DNA from 2 places in the Bradyrhizobium roseum genome. Region 2 is predicted to be linked to the other one. Evidence: riboswitches for the same ligand, from Rfam matches in the RefSeq annotation. Region 2 holds a riboswitch; the other holds the start of a gene.
What was found. A riboswitch is a leader RNA that binds a small molecule or an ion and turns the genes downstream of it on or off. The one in region 2 is predicted to bind cobalamin.
Positions count from the first base shown of each region.

Region 1 (4,831 bases), 2.1 Mb from region 2:
CGAGGCTTTGCGCGGTTTCCTCGCCGAGGCTCAGCGCGCGAAAGGCATGGCGCTGGCTCAGCAGCATGATGCCGCCGGCCATGATGAAGGGAAACGCCAGCATCACGTGTTGAAAGCTGCGGTCCTCCAGCGAGCCGAGCAGCCAGAACGCGATCTCCAGCACCAGGAACGGATTAGCTGCGAGGTTCATCACCAGCGCGGTGGCCGCGCCGGCAAAGCTCGAAATCGCGAGCCCCGACAGGATCAGGATCAGCAGCCCGGCATTGCGTCCGGCGATCGACAGCAGCATGAACACGGAGCCGAACGCGGCGACGATCGCGGCCACCGGCAGCGCGTAAGAGCGCACGTCGGCAAGCCCCGATGCGATTACCAGCACGGCCCCGAAGGCCGCCGATTGCGGCGCGCCGAACAACTCGGGCGCCGCCAGCGGATTGCGCAGCAGGCCCTGCAGCGCCGCGCCCGACAACCCCAGAATGGCGCCGATCGCCAGCGCCAGCAGCATGCGCGGCAGGCGGATTTCGCGCACGATCACCTGAGAGACGTCGCTGCCGGCGCCGAACAGCGCTTCCGCCACCGCCAGCGGCGACAGCCGCACCGGGCCGATGCCGAGCGAGACCAGCGCCAGCAGCCCGACCAGGGCAGCCAGCGCCGCGGTCGCGCCGATCCTCCGTCGCGCGGCATCGTCATGGGTCAGGGTTGCGGCCTCAGCGCTCATCGATCGTCCTAAAGCAGGTTTACCCGCGCTGGTACAGGAACTTGGGGAGCAGCCTCATGCGGCAAAAATAGCGCACTCGTCCAGCGAGGGTTGCGGCATCACGCCAGACTGGATTGACGAGCAGTTTGACAAAATTCTACCCTTGTTTCCGACGGTTCCCGTTTTGGGGATCAAAAGGGAATGCGGTGCGGGGATGTTCCCCAATTCCGCGGCTGCCCCCGCAACTGTAAGCGGCGAATCCTTCGTCATAGGCCACTGGGAATCTCGGTCCTGGGAAGGCGACGATGGGGTAACGACCCGCGAGCCAGGAGACCTGCCGTCAGCCGTGGTCACACGCGAAGATGTCGGTCGGGGAGTACAGACATTGGCTTCACCGGGTCGCGCAAGCGCGATGGTGAGACTTGGTTCGCTGTGACGTGCCACTGACGTCATACCGAGGCCCAAGCCATGTCTACAACCACCCCCGCGAAGCGGCGCCGCGCGCTCCTGCTCGCCACCAGCATCCTTGCGCTGAGCGGCTCGACCGCTTCCGCGCAAACGCCGTCGACCACCCTGCCCCCCGTCGAGATCAGCGCGCCCACCGACCCGAACAAGACCCGCGCCCGGCCGCTGGACAATGACGGCAGCGGCACGACGACGCGTCCGACCCCGGCCGCACGGCCGTTGCGTGGCGCCGGCACAGGAACGTCCGACGGCGCAAGCCAGGGCACGGCCGACGCCGGCGGCACAGGCAGCGGCGTGCGGCAGTTCAACGGCATTGTCGGTGCTTCGTCGACGGTCATTACGGCCGAGCAGATCGCGCATTCGCCGACGCAGACCTTGACGGAGATCATCGCGCAGGTGCCTGGCGTTCAGTTGCAGTCGTTCTTTGGCGGCGTCAACGGCGCCAAGACGTCGATCGATATCCGCGGCTTCGGCGCATTCGCCACCGCCAATACGCTGATCCTCGTCAATGGACGCCGGCTCAATGACATCGACATGGCTGGCGTCGATCTCTCGACCATCCCGGTTCAGTCGATCGAGCGGATCGAAATCACCCGCGGCAACAGCGGCGCAGTGCTCTATGGCGACAACGCCGTCGGCGGCGTCGTCAACATCGTCCTGAAGAGCGGCGTTGGCGGCCCGCCCGTTGCCGGGCGCGTCGAGGCCGGCGTCGGCTCCTTCAACCAGCGCCTGGCCAATATCTCCGTGGCTACCAATTCGGGGCCGTGGTCGACATCGTTCTACGGCAATGCCATCAAGTCGGACGGCTATCGGGAAAACAACGCGCTCGACCAGCGCAACGGGGTCGGTAATCTCAACTACACCACGCCTGATCTCAAGGCGTTCCTGACCGTGACCGGCGACGACCAGAAGATCGGCTTGCCCGGCGGGCGGATCGTCAGCCCCTCGCAGGGCATCAACGACCTGGTCACCAACCGCCGTGGGGCCGATACGCCGTTCGATTACGCCAACCAGCAAGGCGCCAGCGCCACCGCCGGCTTCACCAAGACGCTGTGGACCGGCGCAGAACTCATCGTCGATGGAGGCGTGCGCAAGAAGGATACGCAGAGCGCGTTCTTCGGCACGGGAACCGCGGCCTCGCCGCTTCCGAGCTTCTCGTCGACTTATAATGACGCGACATTGCAGACCTGGTCGATCACCCCGCGATTGAGCGTAAAGAACTCGATTCTTGGGATGCCTTCGCAGATCCTCACCGGCATCGATTACTATGATGCGACGTTCAATCAGGAGCGCGGCGCATTCCGGGGCCTTGCTGCGACCCACACCTACGATCTGTCGCAACAGACCGTGGCCGGCTATTGGCAACAAACCCTGGGGCTGTTGCCGACGACTGATTTCTCCTACGGCGCCAGAGTGCAGAACACCAGCCTCAGTGCCCGGGATCGGTACGACCCCACTGCGCCTGGTTGTGCCGCATTCTTCGCTTGCGACATCCAGGCTTCCCCGCTGAATAGCAACGAAACCCAATACGCGCTGCACGCCGGCCTCGAGCATCGCTTCAATGAGGTGTTCTCGGTATTCGGCCGCGCCGCACGCGCGTTCCGAACCCCGACCGTCGACGAGCGCGTCGCCTCCGGCCCGGCGTTCGGGCCGCCGCCTTTCTTCCCGCCGATTGCCGGCGATTTCGGGCTGAAGACACAGACCTCGCACGACATCGAAGGCGGCCTCCGCGTCAAGACCGGCGGGTTCCAGATGCAGACCAGCATCTACAACATGGATCTCGAAAACGAGATCCAGTTCAATCCGGTATTGTTTTTCAACACCAACCTCAACACGACCCGCCGCTACGGCTCGGAGACCAGTGCTTCGCTACGCGTGACCGACGCGGTTTTGCTGCGGGGCGGCATGGCCTACACAAGGGCCGTGTTTCGTGAGGGAGATTTTGCCGGCAAGGACGTGCCGCTGGTGTCGCGCTACACCGCCAACGGCGGCGTGACCTGGAACATCTGGCAGAATTATCTCGTGTTAGACGCCACGGTGCGCGCCTGGAGCGAGCGCGCCATGGATAACGACCAGGCCAACACCCAGCGCCGTATCCCCGCGAGCGCAACCGTCGATCTGAAACTGAGCGGTGCTTACGATCGCTTCTTCTGGTCAGCCGCCGTCATCAATTTGTTCGACGCGCCGTACTACGACTACGCCATCGCCAGCACGTTCACGCCCGGCCGTTTTGCGGCCTATCCGTTGCCGGGACGTACCTACATGCTGAGGGCCGGCGCGACGTTCTGATCCAGGTCGCCGGCCGCGGGAAGAGAACCGCCATTCGATCCTGCTCGATCTCGGCTTCGGCGCGCCACGCGGAGTTTGGCGTTGGCCGGCGACCGTTACGGCCGCTTCGACCAGGCTCGCTCCTGACGAGACCGACGAAGCGGCCCTTCACCATGAAAGCTGATTCGACAAGAAACCGGGCCGTTTTCGACCGAAAATAACATTCTCTGTTGCCCGATCCGTGGTAAACCCGCCGTCGGGACCGCTCGACGATATCTGTCGTGATTTCAGAGGTATGACATGGACGATCAACCGAAGAGCGCCGCCGAAATGAAGGAAATCCGGCTCAATCGCAAACGCACCCAGGAGGTCGAGGGCGTCAAGGCGATGGCCGAGATCGCCGCGGCCGACGTCGCGATCCGAAAGAGAACCGAGAAATTGCGCGCCCTGCGCCTCGCCAAGGAAGCGGCCGACCGCGAAAATCCGCCGCCGCCGGTGGTGAAAAAGGCGAGGGCCAAGGCTGCGAAAAAAGGCTGACCTGAAATGACGAAAGAGGACAGAGACCGCGCCCAGGCCCGCGCCGACAAGGCCGCAAGGGCCGCCGAGGACGCAAAATCCGGCAAAGCGGAGCGTGACGCCTCCGCCAAGGCCGTGCTCGACAACATGGCGAAGCTGAAGGCGTTGCGGCTGGCGCGCGAGGCCATCGAACCGCAACGTGCGCCCGCCGCGAAAGCTGCAAGGAAACCTTCCTCCGCCGCGAAGCGCGCGAACGAGAAGCCGGTGGCATTGTCCGACTGGCTGGCGAGCCAGCAGAACGGCGGACGGCGGACCTGAGACAAGGCTTGTAAAGAGTGTCCGTCATCCCCTGGCAAAGCGCGAAGTGCTTCTTCGCGCTCGCTGCCGGGACGATGAGGAAAAACCAAGATACCGGCAGCGTTATCCCGGTCCCGGCCAATCGATCATCGAGCGCGTCTTGTTCTCGGCGTCGTAGACCTGAACCTGCAGCATCTGAAACTTGTTCTTCAGCGCCATGCCGGCCTCTTCGGCGGCCTCGACCGTGTCATGATGCGATTTGAAATGACCGTCCACGACCAGTGAGTAACCGGTGGTCGGCGCCTTGTCGGCGCGGATGGCTTTGCGCGGCTGCGGTTCTTCTGCCGCAGGGCGGGGCTTCTTCATGCTGGCTCCGTGTGAAAGCCCTTTTGGACAGAACGCCGCAAAAAGGGCGGGAAAGTCTTTGTGGCCGGCGCTAACATGCCGGCCCAACGCGATCGGATTGAGGTCATGCCGATACTCCGAATCGGCATGCAGGGCAACGCCGATTCATCCGACAGAAGAAGGCATCAGATGGGCGGAATGGGCAGGAAGAACGAACCTCCGAAGAAGGGCGTCGACAAGCCGAAG
Region 1 is NZ_CP129212.1:7,158,487-7,163,317, forward strand. Features, by position in the region: gene QUH67_RS33940 (FecCD family ABC transporter permease) at 1-715, opposite strand, end outside; cobalamin riboswitch at 851-1,050, shown strand; gene QUH67_RS33945 (TonB-dependent receptor domain-containing protein) at 1,163-3,448, shown strand; gene QUH67_RS33950 (hypothetical protein) at 3,728-3,964, shown strand; gene QUH67_RS33955 (hypothetical protein) at 3,971-4,261, shown strand; gene QUH67_RS33960 (hypothetical protein) at 4,364-4,606, opposite strand; gene QUH67_RS33965 (hypothetical protein) at 4,712-4,831, shown strand, end outside.
Region 1: another riboswitch for cobalamin. It lies ahead of QUH67_RS33945 (TonB-dependent receptor domain-containing protein); the one in region 2 lies ahead of QUH67_RS09175 (TonB-dependent receptor).

Region 2 (4,831 bases):
GATGACGCGGCCATCGGCCGCCGATACGGTCTTGCGCGCGCCATCCCAGCCGAGCAACCGGTATACCGGCTCGTCGTTCAGCATCGCGAGCCGCAGATCACGTGGATAGTGCGTGAAGCCTGCGACTTCCATCGCCCGATTCGGGGTCAGTTGCATCTTGTCCCATGCGATCGGCGGCAGTGCCGCCCAGCGCTCGGCATCGGTGAACTGCGGAAACGCCACATACATCATGACGAGGCCGGAGAGGAACCATATCGCAAACAGCACGCAGGTGCCGATGCCGATCCAGCGATGGACGACATAGAGCCATCGCCGCGCCCGTCGCATGGTCCGCCGCATCGTCAGAACCTGACGTTGAGAGAGAGCTCGGCCGTGCGCGGCATGCCCAGCAGCCACTGCGTGGTGTTGCCGGATGTGGCATAGACCGTGTCGAACAGGTTGTAGACCCGCAGGGCCATGGTGGTCTTCGCATCCGGCTTCCACTGCAACCCGCCATTGACCACGGTATAGGCTGGACGCGCCAGCGTGTTGGCGTTGTCGGCGAAGGTTCGGCCGACGATCTGAACGCCGCCATTGACGGACCATTGCGGCGCGAATGCCCAGGTCAGCCAAACATTCGATACCTGCTGCGGGACATTGACGGGAACGTTGCCGGCGAAATTGACGGCAGCGCCATTCACCGACTGGACGAAGTCATCGTATTTTGCGCGCAGCCAGGCCGTGTTGGCGTCGATGCGCCAGCCATGATCGAGCACCAGCCCGATCGACGCTTCGACGCCGCGCGACGATTGCTGGCCGATCTGCTGGGTCAACGCCGGATTGCTGGGATCGCGTGCCAGCAGGTTGTTCTTCACGATGTGATAGCCAGCGAACGTCCACTCGCCGCGGCCCTGCCAGAACGATTGCTTGATCCCGACCTCGGCCTGCTTGCCGGTGGATAGCTGAAAATCCTTCTGCGTGGTCGCCAGCGTGATCAGACTGCCGACCGGATCGACCGCCGTCGAATATTGTCCGTACAGCGCGATATCCTTGACCAGATTATACACCGCGCCGGCGCGCCAGCTCGTCGCCGAGAACGACTTTTCAAAACCGTTTGCCGGCGTGATCAGGTCGGTGCGGTTGACGACCGGCTGGTCCTGGCGCACGCCGAAGACCAGCGATAGCTGATCGGTCACCGACAGCCGGTCCTCGGCGAACACGGCATACTGGCTGGTGACGGTGCTGAAGGACGGGACGGTGGGGATCGGGCTCAGAAACACGCCGGGATCGAACGAATAGGGATTGACCGACGAGGCGCCGCTATAGGGCGAGTTGTTCGTGTGGGTGAAATCGATCCGGTTGACGTCGAAACCTGCAACGAACTCGTTCTTCATCCCCAGCACATGGCCGCGAAAGGTCGCGTCCATCCGGTTGCCGATCTGCTGCTGGTTGTGAAATATCTCGATATAGGAACTGCGGTCGATCAGGCCCGTGGTCTTGTTCCAGGCGTAGCTTTCGACATTGCGCCAGTGACGCTGGCTGTTCAGGTAGTACAGCGCATTGTGGACCGTGATGCTGTCGCTGACCTGCCATTCTGTCTTCAGCTGATTCCAGCTGTCGCGGTAGCGGATGCTGCTGTCGCCGACATTGTAGTTCTTGAACCGCAGGGACTCGTCGAGCCGCCCGTTGATCAACGGCGTGCCGAAATAGCGCGACGGACTGCGATCGCCGTAATCGGTGGACAGCGTCCATGCCAGCGTCTCCGAGGCCTGCACGCGAACCGCGGCAGAGACCGCAGCGTTGGACGTCTTGTCGCGATCGACCCAACCATCCGACATGTTGCCGATGGCGGTCACGCGATAGGCGACGTCCTTGTTGATCGGGCCGCCGCTGTCGACCGCGAGTCGTTTGGTCATGTTGCTGTCGACAGACACTTCCGCCTCGTTGCGCTGGACGGTGAGTGGCATCTTCGAGATCACATTGATCGCGCCCCCGACGGCCCCCTCGCCGTACATCACCGACGCCGGCCCGCGCAGCACTTCGATGCGTTGCGCCGACCAGGTGTCGAACGGGAACGTCAGGGTGCCCGCGCCGACATAAAGCCGCGTGCCGTCGTAGAGCGTCATCACCGTCGAATTGCCGGTGAAGCCGCGGGTGTTGAAGGAGAGCCCGCCATTGCCGGGCGCGGGACTGGCGGTGAAGCCGGTCGCGTTCTGGGTGACGGCGGCGATCACGCTGTGCTGGCCGCGTTCGGCCATGGTCTCGGCGTTGATGATTTCAACGCTGGCCGGCGTCTGCAGCCGCGTCAGGTTGAGACGGCTGCCGCTGCCTGCCGTCTGGTTCAACGTCAGCGGGGGCGCGGCCGGTGCGGTCGGAACAATTGTCGATGGTGTCGCCGCCGCCGTGCGCTTCCTGCCGCCACGGGTTGAACGGCCGGCACTCGCGCTGCTGCTGGACTGGTGCGCGGTGACCGTGCGCGTCGGCGTCGTCACGACGACCGGATCGAGCGTCCGGCTCGCTTGCGGCGTGCTCTGCGTCCACGCGTCGAGCGGCCAGAGAATGGAGGAGAGAGCAATAGAATACAAAAAAAAGGTGCGTTGCGACGCACGGCGGGAGACGGAGTTCATAGTTCGACTCGCGGCTAACGTGGCACGTCACCGCGAACGAAGTCTCCCCGCAGCCCGCTTGCCGGGCCAAGGTTCGGCTACCATCAGGACACCCCGCCCAATGTGCTCGCGTGTGACCACGACCGGCGGCAGGTCTCCTGGCTCGCGGGTCGCTGCCTTCCGTCGCCTTCCCGGGTTTGATCCCAGTGGCAATTGACGAAAGGCTCGCCGCTTACAGTTGCGGGGGCAGCCGCGGAATCGAGACCTCGTTCAAAGAACCGTTGTTCAAAGAACTGCCCTCACCGCATTCCCTTTTGATCCCCGAAGGGGAACCGTCGCGGCGAGACTAAGAACAGTTGATCCGCGGAGTCAATCGTATCTGCGCGCGCATCCAACGCGAGACTGCACCGGATGCGTGTTCGATCGCGTGGGCTTGTCAGCAGGCGTCGCTTCGCCAATAAACCCGATAGCTGCAACGGAGATGCGTAAAACAATGGGCGGAGCCGGCATCATGCTGCTCGCATTGGCGACCGACGCAGTCCTCGGCTGGCCATCGGCGATCCACGCCCGGATCGGGCATCCCGTCACATGGATCGGGGCGCTGACGGCCGTGCTGGACCAGACCTTCAACCGCGCGGACGGCACCGCCGCCATGCGGCGCGGCGCTGGAATCGGTGTGGCAATTGCCATCATCACGCTTGCGGCGGGCGTGGGCTGGGCCTGTGCGGCCATGTTGCCCGGCGGATGGCCGGGCTTGGTCCTCACCGCAATTTTGGCCTGGCCGCTTGTCGCCGCGCGCTCGATGCACGACCATGTCGATGCCGTGGCGCGGCCGTTGATGTCGGGCGATCTGCCGGCGGCACGACAGGCGGTCGCCATGATCGTCGGACGCGATCCGTCGCAGCTCGATGCGGCCGGCATCGCGAGGGCTGCGACCGAGAGCCTCGCCGAAAACACCTCCGATGGAATCGTGGCACCGCTGTTCTGGGGCGCAATCCTCGGTCTTCCGGGCATTGCGGCCTACAAGGCGATCAACACGCTGGACTCCATGATCGGCCATCGCACCCCAAGGCATGAAGCTTTCGGCTGGGCGGCGGCGCGTATCGATGATGTCGCGAACCTGATTCCGGCGCGGCTGACGGGGTTGTTGTTCGCGATCGTTTCCGTTCGCCCTCGCCTGGCGCTGGCGACAATGTGGCGCGATGCGCACCATCACCGTTCACCCAACGCCGGCTGGCCGGAAGCCGCGATGGCCGGTGCACTCGGTGTTCGGCTGTCCGGCCCCCGCATCTACGGAGGTCAGCTCGCGCAGGAACCCTGGCTGAACGGCGAAGCCCCCGATCCTTCAGCCGCAGATTTGAACCGCGCCCTTGCGCTTTATCGCCGGGCCATGCTTGTGCTGGCCGCGGGGCTTGCGCTTCTCGCGCTGCTCTGACGACCCGACAGGAGGACCAAATTCGCGACCACGGCGGCGATATCGACACGGCGCAGGCGCGCGTCGGCGGTACGGACTGGATCGACCTGTCCACCGGCATCAATCGCGTGCCCTATCCGCTGCCGTCGTTGCCGCAGGAGGTGTGGACCGCGCTCCCGACCGTTGCGGCGACGGCGCGTCTGCTGACGGCCGCCGGTGGGGCCTATCAGTCGCAAGCGCCGATCCTCGCGGTCGCCGGCGCGCAGGCGGCGATCCAGATGATCCCGCGACTTTCTGCGCCGGCACGCGCGCGCATCCTGACCCCCACTTACAACGAACACAGCGCCGCGTTTCGCAACGCCGGCTGGCAGGTCGACGAGGTGGCGACGCTTGCCGCACTCGAAGGCGCCGATCTCGCGGTTGTGGTCAACCCCAACAATCCCGATGGTCGCAAGCATGCGCCGGAAGATCTGCTGCGATTGACGACGCGAGTCGAAAGGCTGGTGGTCGACGAGAGCTTCGCCGACGCCTGGCCCGATCTTTCGCTGGCTCCCAGGGCCGGACAAGGGCGGCTGGTCGTGCTGCGCTCGTTCGGAAAGTTCTACGGCCTCGCCGGCGTGCGACTGGGGTTCATCCTCGGTTCGAAAACCGACGTCGCTGCGCTTGCCGAAATAGCCGGCCCGTGGCCGGTGTCCGGCCCGGCCATCGCCGTCGGCACGGCGGCATTGTCGGATCGTTCCTGGGCCGAGGCCACCGTGGCGCGGCTGCGCGCCGATGCCGCGCACCTCGATCGCCTCGCGCAATCAGCCAACTGGAAATGTGTGGGAGGAAC
Region 2 is NZ_CP129212.1:1,941,957-1,946,787, reverse strand. Features, by position in the region: gene QUH67_RS09180 (PepSY domain-containing protein) at 1-339, opposite strand, end outside; gene QUH67_RS09175 (TonB-dependent receptor) at 342-2,606, opposite strand; cobalamin riboswitch at 2,717-2,937, opposite strand; gene cbiB (adenosylcobinamide-phosphate synthase CbiB) at 3,097-4,020, shown strand; gene cobD (threonine-phosphate decarboxylase CobD) at 4,041-4,831, shown strand, end outside.